3 regions of the Vibrio sp. WZ-1 genome follow, and region 1 is predicted to be linked to each of the others. Evidence: predicted binding sites of a transcription regulator. Region 1 holds the regulator's gene; each other region holds the start of a gene.
The links. Region 1 encodes PurR, which represses purine synthesis genes. Its sites were predicted from a motif close to TNANGNAAACGTTTNCNTNA; they were not measured.

Region 1 (3,280 bases):
TGAAAATGAAACACTCAAACCATCCGTTAATGCCCTTGTTGATGCGCTTAACCGCCTACAAGATCGTGAAGATGCTCAGTTAGAGCTAGCTGCGGACTTCTGTGAACTTTTTCTTAAAACAGAAAAGCACGGTGCGCTACCTTATGCCTCAATGTACATCGGTGAATCTGGTTTATTAAACGATAAACCAGCAGAAGAGATGGAAAGGCTGATGGCAGACTTTGGTGTGCAAGTTGACGAAAATCTAAAAGAGCCTGCGGATCATTTAGCAGTCGAGTTAGATTTTTTAGGCAATATGATTATCCGCTCAAATGAACTCGAGCAGGAAAAACACATGGAAGATGCATTCGAAAAGCAAAATGAGTTCATCCAGCAACACCTTTTGACATGGCTACCTCAGTTTGCCGCTAAATGTAAGCAATTCGATGAATTTGGCTTCTATGTTAGTGTCGCGCAACTATTAATTGCATTTTGTAAACTGGACAGCACCTACCTTCTTGGTGAATAATTGCCGCCTATTTTGGGGAGTCTGTCATTCAGACTCCCTATTTTATTCGTTTGTTTTTAATCTGGCGCAGAGAAATACAATCCATTTAGCCGTTAAACTGTGACCTCCGAGGCACAAAACAGCTGCTTAAAACATTGCCAGCTTGCCCGCATCAGTCTAAAATGTGAGCGCAAACGATTAAATATGATTTATATGTAAACCGCTGAAATAAAGCGGTTTTTGTGTTTTCTTAACAGGATTGCTGACCAATTCCTCACTTAGTATAAGAAAGGAATATGAGACTCAGCGATAAATGTTGCTACAAACCTTTTTATACCGATTTCGGAACAACCGCTGCCAAATATCTCAGCAATGCCCCTATTCGCAGTTGCTCGGTTTGCGCAAGACCCTAAGCGTATGGTTGTCTTCACTACGGTATTTACAGTAGCTCGATACAGGACATCATTTATGGCCACTATTAAAGACGTTGCTCGCTTAGCCGGCGTTTCTACCACTACGGTTTCGCACGTAATTAATAAAACTCGCTTTGTTGCAGAAGCAACTCAAGAAAAAGTAATGAAAGCGGTGGATGAACTTAATTACGCACCAAGTGCCGTTGCACGCAGTTTAAAGTGCAACTCAACTCGTACCATCGGTATGCTAGTAACTCAATCTACCAACCTGTTCTTCTCTGAAGTAATCGATGGTGTTGAGAGCTACTGTTACCGTCAAGGTTACACTCTTATCCTATGTAACACGGGCGGTATTTACGAGAAGCAACGTGACTACATCCGCATGCTCGCTGAAAAGCGTGTAGATGGCATTCTAGTAATGTGTTCTGATCTGACGGAAGAACTAAAAGAGATGCTTGACCGTCACTCAGACATACCTAAAGTTGTGATGGACTGGGGTCCAGAAAGCTCACAAGCAGACAAGATCATTGATAACTCAGAAGAAGGCGGTTACATCGCGACAAAATATCTGATCGACAATGGTCACACAGACATCGCGTGTTTAAGCGGTCACTTCGAAAAAGCTGCGTGCCAAGAGCGTATTGCGGGTTATCGTCGTGCAATGGCAGAAGCAAACCTTGCGGTTAACGAAGATTGGATTCTTGAAGGCAACTTTGAGTGTGATACCGCTGTGCTAGCGGCAGATAACATTACTGCAATGGAAAAACGCCCTACCGCAGTTTTCTGTTTCAATGACACGATGGCACTTGGCTTGATGAGCCGCCTTCAGCAGAACGGTATCAAGGTACCAGATGATGTTTCTGTTATCGGCTATGACAACATTGAGCTGGCAGAGTACTTCTCACCACCACTAACGACTATCCACCAACCAAAACGTCGTGTGGGTAAAAACGCTTTTGAGATCCTACTAGAGCGTATCAAAGATAAAGAACACGAAAAACGAGTGTTTGAAATGCAGCCAGAGATCGTGATTAGAAACACGGTTAGAAAGATCAACTAATCTTTAGTGCTCGTTTACTCATCATCAAAAAGCATCCATATGGATGCTTTTTATTTAACAACCCATCCATGACAACAGTTCTGTATGTAGAACTTTGCAGACTTGTTATTTCTTCGTACAGTCAACTCTCTAGCGCTGACAATTTCCTGGTAGACCACTTTGTTAATCTATGAAACTTAACTCACGAAAAAATAACTATTAACTGAACCAAGATCACATTTACAAGCGCAGAATGTGATATTAGTCCAATGTAGGAAGTATGCTTTCAGTGTCACGCACAGGGCAAACCACTCTAAAGAGTGGGACGCAAAGCTTCCGGCCTAAACTATCGCATGAGATAGCATGGTAGCGGGGTTACCGATGGCAAGTATGCATATGACGAGTTTACCCTTTAATGACATTGTGTCTGCATGCGTTTGCTAATCTCTCGGACCTGATTTTTGGTGGCGTAATTTAAATTACACCGAGATAACACATCATGGATAAACCGATACTCAAAGACTCTATGAAGCTTTTTGAGGTGCTTGGTACGATCAAGTCACGCTCAATGTTTGGCGGCTTTGGCCTTTTTGCTGATGAAACAATGTTTGCATTAGTCGTTAACAACCAGCTTCATATCAGAGCCGATAAAAAGACATCTTCAGACTTTGAAACTCAGGGACTTAAACCTTACGTATACAAGAAGCGTGGATTTCCTGTAGTCACAAAGTACTATGCCGTTTCACCAGACCTTTGGGACACACCACAACACTTAGTGGAAGTAGCCAAAAGTTCGCTCGAAACTGCAAAGCTTGAAAAAGAACAGCAAGCCAGCTCTAAACCGACTCGTTTAAAAGATCTACCGAACCTTAGGCTAGCAACAGAGAGAATGCTTAAGAAAGCAGGCATAGATTCTGTTACGCAGCTTGAAGAACAAGGGGCGTTAAACGCGTACAAGGCGATCCAAGAAACACATACAGCTTCTGTAAGCATCGAGTTACTGTGGGCCCTTGAGGGCGCCATTAATGGTACTCATTGGAGTGTTGTACCTCAATCTCGTCGAGAAGAGCTAATTAACCACCTCTCATAACACAAGTTTGAGCTCCAGGAATTCATAAACCGCAGTTTTACACTGCGGTTTTTTTGAAATTTTTTCTCACTCCATTCTGTCTTATTATCTAAGAAGCAGAAATGGAGTGATAGATATGAATAAGAAACTGATTTTAGGACTGATCCTACTCGCGACGATTGTCTTTTTAGGTGTGAGTTTTGGTCAATATCTAACCCTAGAAAACGCCAAGGCACAGCAAGAGGCGTTGAACACTTTTATTAGCCAAAATT
Region 2 (3,280 bases), on a different contig from region 1:
AACGATGGGTACGGTATCACATGCTTTAGGTACAGCAACCTGTGCTGAGAAGCAACCTGGCGATGCTGCCTTCTCATCCCTTGCATTGGTGCTTTGTGGCATCATCACTTCTATTCTTGCGCCAAGTTTCTTTGCTCTGGCTGTTTGGTTATACCAATAAATCGCTTCATGACCTGCTCGGTTTACCGAGATCAACACTGAGTAGGTCATCATCCCTTCTAGAAAACTCGCACTATGAATATACGTTGATATAGTTATTAGTGGGACAGAGATAACGTTAAATCATGATGAAATCGAATACATGTGTGACCTCACCCTAATTATGTAACGCAAAATGCCATTACATTCATTAACGTGATCTAAAGCACGGAACATTTTCATCCTTCACATAGAATAACTGTCCATGCACTAACAAGGATTCAACATGAAAAGTCGCATTGAACAGGCGCTAGCAAGCGCTCCTGAAGCACTTTCAAAACATCTTGCTCCTATCGTCCAAGCAGACGATTTTGATGCTACTATTTCTGAGCAACAGTTTGATGAGCTGCTAAACGCTACCAATCTTTCTGATAAAGAGCTTCGTGTTGCTCTACTTCCTTTTGCCGCAGCGTTCTCTTACGCTCCAATTTCTGAATTTTATGTTGGCGCGATCGTTCGTGGCCTATCAGGTCGCCTTTACTTCGGTGCGAACATGGAATTCTTCGGCGTTCAGCTAGGGCAAACCGTTCACGCAGAGCAATGTGCAATCAGCCATGCATGGATGAAAGGCGAACGTGGTGTAAAAGACATCACCATCAACTACAGCCCATGCGGACACTGTCGACAGTTCATGAATGAACTAAGCACCGCGAAAGAGCTGAAGATCCAATTACCAGAACGCGAAGAAAAGTCACTACACCACTACCTTCCTGAAGCATTTGGCCCTGCAGATTTAGGTATCGAGTCAGGCTTGATGGCGGAAGTAAAACACGAGTTTGCTTACGATGAAGACGATGCTCTGATCCAAGCTGCTGTTAACGCAATGAACATCAGCCACGCCCCTTACACGAACAACCTCAGTGGTATTGCTCTTGAAATGAACAATGGTCGTGTATTCCAAGGCGCTTATGCAGAAAACGCAGCGTTCAACCCTAGCCTACCTCCACTTCAGGTTGCACTGATTCAAATCCTGATGGCTGGAGAGCAGTTTGAAGACATCAAAGCCGCTGCACTAGTCGAGAACTCGCAAGGCAAGATCAGCCACCTAGCAGATACACAATCCACGCTTGAGGCTCTGAACCCAGATATACCTGTGAGTTTTGTTAACGTTTAATCACTCGCAAGTTGATACTAGAAGGCTCTACGTTATGTAGAGCTTTTTTATTATCAAAAACCACACGCAAACGTTTGCTTCATACTGAAAATTAAGTATGATCCCCTGCAATTTCTGTCTCACCACTTTATTTTGTAAGGGAACACTATGTTCGGTACTGCAACTAGCAATCATGCTACCCGTGTATTACTTTTGGGCTCTGGCGAGCTTGGCAAAGAAGTAGCGATTGAATGCCAACGTCTTGGCTTAGAAGTGATCGCCTGTGACCGTTATGCCGATGCACCCGCTATGCAAGTGGCTCATCGTAGCTACATCGTTGACATGCTTGATGGTCAAGCGTTGGAAGAGATCATCAACAAAGAACGACCTGCTTATGTGGTTCCTGAGATTGAAGCTATCGCAACAGATAAGTTGGTCGAGTTAGAAGAAAAAGGGTTGAACGTAGTCCCTACAGCGCAAGCCACCAAGTTGACTATGAACCGTGAAGGTATTCGTCGTTTGGCCGCAGAAGAATTAGGTTTAACCACCTCCCCTTATCAGTTTGCCGATAACGTTGAAGACTTCAAAGCAGCTGTGGAACATGTTGGTATCCCATGTGTTGTTAAACCGGTGATGAGCTCTTCTGGTAAAGGCCAAAGCGTGATTAAAACAGAAGACGATGTTCTGACAGCTTGGGAATATGCGCAAGAAGGCGGCCGCACGGGCGCTGGTCGGGTCATTGTTGAAGGCTTTATTGATTTCGACTATGAAATCACACTTCTAACGGTACGTGCAGTGGACGGCGTACATTTCTGTGCTCCGATTGGACATCGCCAAGAAGATGGTGATTACCGTGAATCCTGGCAGCCACAAGCCATGTCAGAGAACGCAATAAAAGCCGCTGAATACACGGCAGAAAAAGTGGTTGATGCCCTTGGCGGCTTCGGTATCTTCGGTGTCGAGCTGTTTGTTAAAGGCGACAAAGTTATTTTCAACGAAGTCTCCCCTCGCCCGCACGATACTGGCATGGTGACTATGATTTCTCAAGAGATGTCTGAGTTTGCGCTCCATGTTCGCGCATTTACAGGTATGCCAATCAACAACATCGTTCAATATGGTCCATCTGCATCTGCAGTAATTCTTGGCCAAGGTACCTCAACTGATATTCGCTTTGACAACTTGGGCAAAACACTGGCTCAGCCGCAAACTCAAGTTCGTCTGTTTGGTAAGCCAGAAATCGATGGTCGCCGTCGCTTAGGTGTTGTTTTAACGCGCCGTAAGACTATTGAAGATTCGATTGAAGATGCAGTGAACAGCGCTTCTAAAGTGCAGATCATTTACTAATTCCGCGAATCCACTCAAGAAAAACAAAAGCGCAGCTCAATTGGCTGCGCTTTTTCTTTGTATAAACTTAAGTAGCCCTTTATTTGCTCTCAATCAAATACACTTCTTCGGAGAAGCGGCTGAGTCCTTTCTTAGCGATTTTAGGATGGTTCTCATCGGCCTTGTCTACGTTCAAACACGTAATTTTGTAACCCGAAAACAATTGTTCAATCTCCTCAACTGGAACACTAAACGGAGGTCCTGCCATCTCATCCTGAGGATAGTTGAGCGTCACTAATAAAATTCGCCCACCCGGATTTAGTAACTGCTTAACGCGCGCGGCGTACTCTTCTCTCATCTCTTGAGGCAACGCCACAAGCGCCGCACGATCATAAATAATGTCTGCCTTAGTCACAGGAGCGGTGAAAAAGTCCCCCGTATAGATAGACAGTTCATCGAACTGATACAGTTCATGCATGCCATTTACTGGCGTCACCATAGGCGTATAAAAATGTTCAGCAAAAAATGCGCGTACAGCTATTTGGCTTAGCTCCACACCTTGCACTTCATTATGTTTCATCGCAAGCCAAATTAGGTCTTCTGACTTGCCGCATAATGGAACCAATACGGTATCTTCACGTGTTGGCTTTGTATCCTGCCAAAACG
Region 3 (3,280 bases), 200 kb from region 1:
AAAGTTCGTTGTGGCACTTGTACTTCCTTTGCGTTCTCAACCCCTCCCTAACCCTCCCCTTAGAAAGGGGAGGGGACTAGACCTGAGCTCGCTTAGTGTGAAACACCAACCGACAATTAATATGATGTTCGCTGTAATTTCATGAGTAAAAGCGATCTCAGCCCGATCCTTCCCATTTCTAAGAGGGAGTTCGAGGGGGTTGCTACTCCGCACTAAATCCAGCTTCGGCATTTGAATTAGTCAGGGAACCAAAAGCGAATGCAGCCCAGTCCTCCCCCTTTCCAAGGGGAGTTAGAGGGGGTTATTACTCCGAACTAAATCCAGCTTCGGCATTTGAGTAAGTCAGGAAACAAAAAGCGAATGCAGCCCAGTCCTCCCCATTTTCAAGGGGGAGCTAGAGGGGGTTATTACTCCGAACTAAACTTAGCTTCGGCATTTGAATTAGTCAACGAACCAAAAGCAAACTCAGCCCAGTCCTCCCCCTTTTCAAGGGGGAGTTAGAGGGGGTGTTGCTCCGAACCAAATCCAGCTTCGGCATTTGGATAAGTCAGCGCACCAAAAGCTAGCTCAGTCCAGTCCTCCCCCTTTTCAAGGGGGAGTTAGAGGGGGTTGCTGCTCTGAACTAAATCCGGTTTCGGTATTTGAATCACTCAGCGATCCAAAAGTTAGCTCAGTCCAGTCCTCCCCATTTTCAAGGGGGAGTTAGAGGGGGTTATTACTCCAAACAAAAAGGGCTCCTTGCGGAGCCCTTTTAGTATCGGTAATTCTTTATTTCTTCGTATGGAACTGCTCGCAAGCCAGCATTGTGTTCTCAATCAGGCTTGCTACCGTCATCGGGCCAACGCCGCCCGGTACTGGGGTAATGAAGCTCGCATTCTCACGTGCTTTATCGTATTCCACGTCACCGACTAGCTTGCCAGACTCAAGACGGTTGATACCCACATCGACCACAACTGCGCCTTTCTTAATCCACTCACCAGGAATGAAGTTTGGTTTACCAACTGCAACCACAACTAGATCAGCTTGGCGAACGTGGCCTTCTAGGTCTTTTGTGAAGCGGTGACAAGTCGTTGTTGTACATCCAGCAAGAAGCAGCTCAAGCGTCATTGGGCGGCCAACGATGTTCGATGCGCCAACAACAACCGCGTGCTTACCACGTAGTTCAATGTTGTAACGGTCAAGAAGAGTGATGATGCCTTTTGGTGTACAAGAGCGAAGCTTAGGAATGCGCTGCGCTAGACGGCCCACATTGTAAGGGTGGAAACCATCTACGTCTTTTTCTGGGTGAATACGCTCAAGAACGTGTGTTGCATCAATGCCAGCAGGAAGTGGCAACTGAACAAGAATGCCGTCGATTTCTGCATCGTTGTTCAACTCATCAATCAGAGCCAACAACTCTTCTTCTGAAGAGGTTGCAGGAAGGTCAAAAGACTTAGATACAAAGCCAACTTCTTCGCATGCACGGCGCTTACTGCCAACGTATACCTGAGATGCTGGGTCTTCGCCAACTAAAACCACTGCCAATCCTGGCGCACGTAGTCCTGCTTCTTTGCGAGCTTTCACTCGAGCCGCAACTTCCGAACGAACAGTTTGGGAGATAAGGGTTCCATCAATATTTTGAGCAGTCATGACTTTCCTTAATAAATTGAGAAGGCAAATTAATCGCTGCGCATTGTCGCAGAAAAAATGTGAGACATCCATACGCAAACGTTTGCTTTGTGGTGTTTTTGAACATTTCTCATTTCAATGCCCTTTTTTTAGGCACTCAGATCAGAATGTTATGAAAACCCGTTGATTTAAGCGTTTGAACTCGTATAATCCTGTCCCTGTAGCGCGCCCTTAGCTCAGCTGGATAGAGCACGTCCCTTCTAAGGATGTGGTCATAGGTTCGAATCCTATAGGGCGTGCCATTTATTTAGAAACCCCGATAGCTCCTCGAGTTATCGGGGTTTTGTCGTTTTTAGACTGCAGAATTTTTAACGCAACCTCCCCTACAACTTCTGCACTACCTGCTAGTCTTTGCAATCAATAGCACTTACTATGTGTTCACTTCAATTGCAGTCTTATCTTTATGTCCTCAACTTCTAATTTCTATAACCAAAATGCGAGCTCATTAGCGGAGCAATACAACTCGACGACGTTTGAGAACGTTCATGCGAGCTGGCAGGCTTTTTGGCCTCATGCTGGCGGTCGGGTATTGGATGTGGGAGCGGGGTCTGGGCGAGATGCAAAATGGATGATGGAGCAAGGTTGTGAGGTGATTGCTCTTGAACCAGCGGCAACTCTACTAGAGCTTGGTAGAGTTAAGACGGGTGATTTGGTTACTTGGCTTGATGATGCCTTGCCTGCACTTGAGAAAACGACCAATTTAGGGCTTCGCTTTGATCTGATATTAGTGAGTGCGGTTTGGATGCATCTTGCTACTTCTCATCGTGAACGCGCTTTCCGTAAGCTCTCTAATCTACTGGCACCCAATGGTCGATTGGTCATAAGCCTTCGCCATGGTGAATTCACTGATGGGCGTAAAGCTTATCCTGTCTCTGTTCAAGAGTTAGAACAGCTGGCAAAGAACAGTGCGCTTATGGTTAGGCATGTTTCTGAAAGCGATGATCAGCTTAAGCGTGATGACATTCATTGGCAGACGGTTGTTATTTCAAAGTAAGAGAAGGAGAGGTTGTGTCTCTTCAATATTATGTGAATAAATTCTGTAACTTGAACGTAAATAGTTCAAATGGAAAAAAGAGTCCCCACAAAGTGTGTATGTTACTCGCTGTTATGGACTTAATTCGGGCTGGCCATATCGCTACCAACAAGATTGAATTTAACTCTATCCTTAAAGAGCGGTTCACATACCATTTTGAAAACCTAGCAGTAGGGAATGATCGAAATACGCCAGAAAACCCTTACTTCTTTTTGAGAAGTGAGGGTTTTTGGCATCACTCTTACAATGATGGGTATTATCCAGAAAATACAAAGAGGTACTCACCTAAAGCCATCTCATATGCTTACGTCGACGATGAGTTATTTGAATACATGAGTAGCAGTATTGTCTCAAATGAATTGAAAGAAGCGCTTGTATCTAACTTATCAGACCTATCTTCATTATTTCATCGGTGGCTACTTGATTTGGGTAAATCAGAGAAGACGGCAAAGAACTATGTAGGTGCAGTCCGTGGCTCGATATCAAACTGGTTAATGGATGCCGAAAAAATCGAAAAGCCGCTAACAGACCTTAAATCATACTCCGACTTTAAGAGCTATAGGCTTAAAGCTGAGCATC

Region 2: purT (formate-dependent phosphoribosylglycinamide formyltransferase) is a predicted target of PurR. The motif match lies at 1,375-1,394, and genes of this name have one in related genera.
Region 3: folD (bifunctional methylenetetrahydrofolate dehydrogenase/methenyltetrahydrofolate cyclohydrolase FolD) is a predicted target of PurR. The motif match lies at 1,700-1,719, and genes of this name have one in related genera.

What each region holds. Positions count from the first base shown of each region.
Region 1 covers NZ_JBQEQR010000080.1:113,591-116,870, forward strand. The annotation lists gene torD (molecular chaperone TorD) at 1-508, shown strand, start outside; gene purR (HTH-type transcriptional repressor PurR) at 956-1,960, shown strand; cyclic di-GMP riboswitch class I at 2,232-2,322, shown strand; gene ACTS60_RS17155 (TfoX/Sxy family DNA transformation protein) at 2,439-3,029, shown strand; gene ACTS60_RS17160 (TVP38/TMEM64 family protein) at 3,145-3,280, shown strand, end outside.
Region 2 covers NZ_JBQEQR010000085.1:459,830-463,109, reverse strand. The annotation lists gene ACTS60_RS22800 (LrgB family protein) at 1-160, shown strand, start outside; gene cdd (cytidine deaminase) at 425-1,312, shown strand; gene purT (formate-dependent phosphoribosylglycinamide formyltransferase) at 1,460-2,635, shown strand; gene ACTS60_RS22785 (thiopurine S-methyltransferase) at 2,715-3,280, opposite strand, start outside.
Region 3 covers NZ_JBQEQR010000080.1:315,429-318,708, reverse strand. The annotation lists gene ACTS60_RS18005 (endonuclease domain-containing protein) at 1-17, opposite strand, end outside; gene folD (bifunctional methylenetetrahydrofolate dehydrogenase/methenyltetrahydrofolate cyclohydrolase FolD) at 769-1,629, opposite strand; tRNA gene ACTS60_RS17995 (tRNA-Arg) at 1,834-1,910, shown strand; partial or broken gene ACTS60_RS17990 (class I SAM-dependent methyltransferase) at 2,072-2,656, shown strand; gene ACTS60_RS17985 (HNH endonuclease) at 2,677-3,280, shown strand, end outside.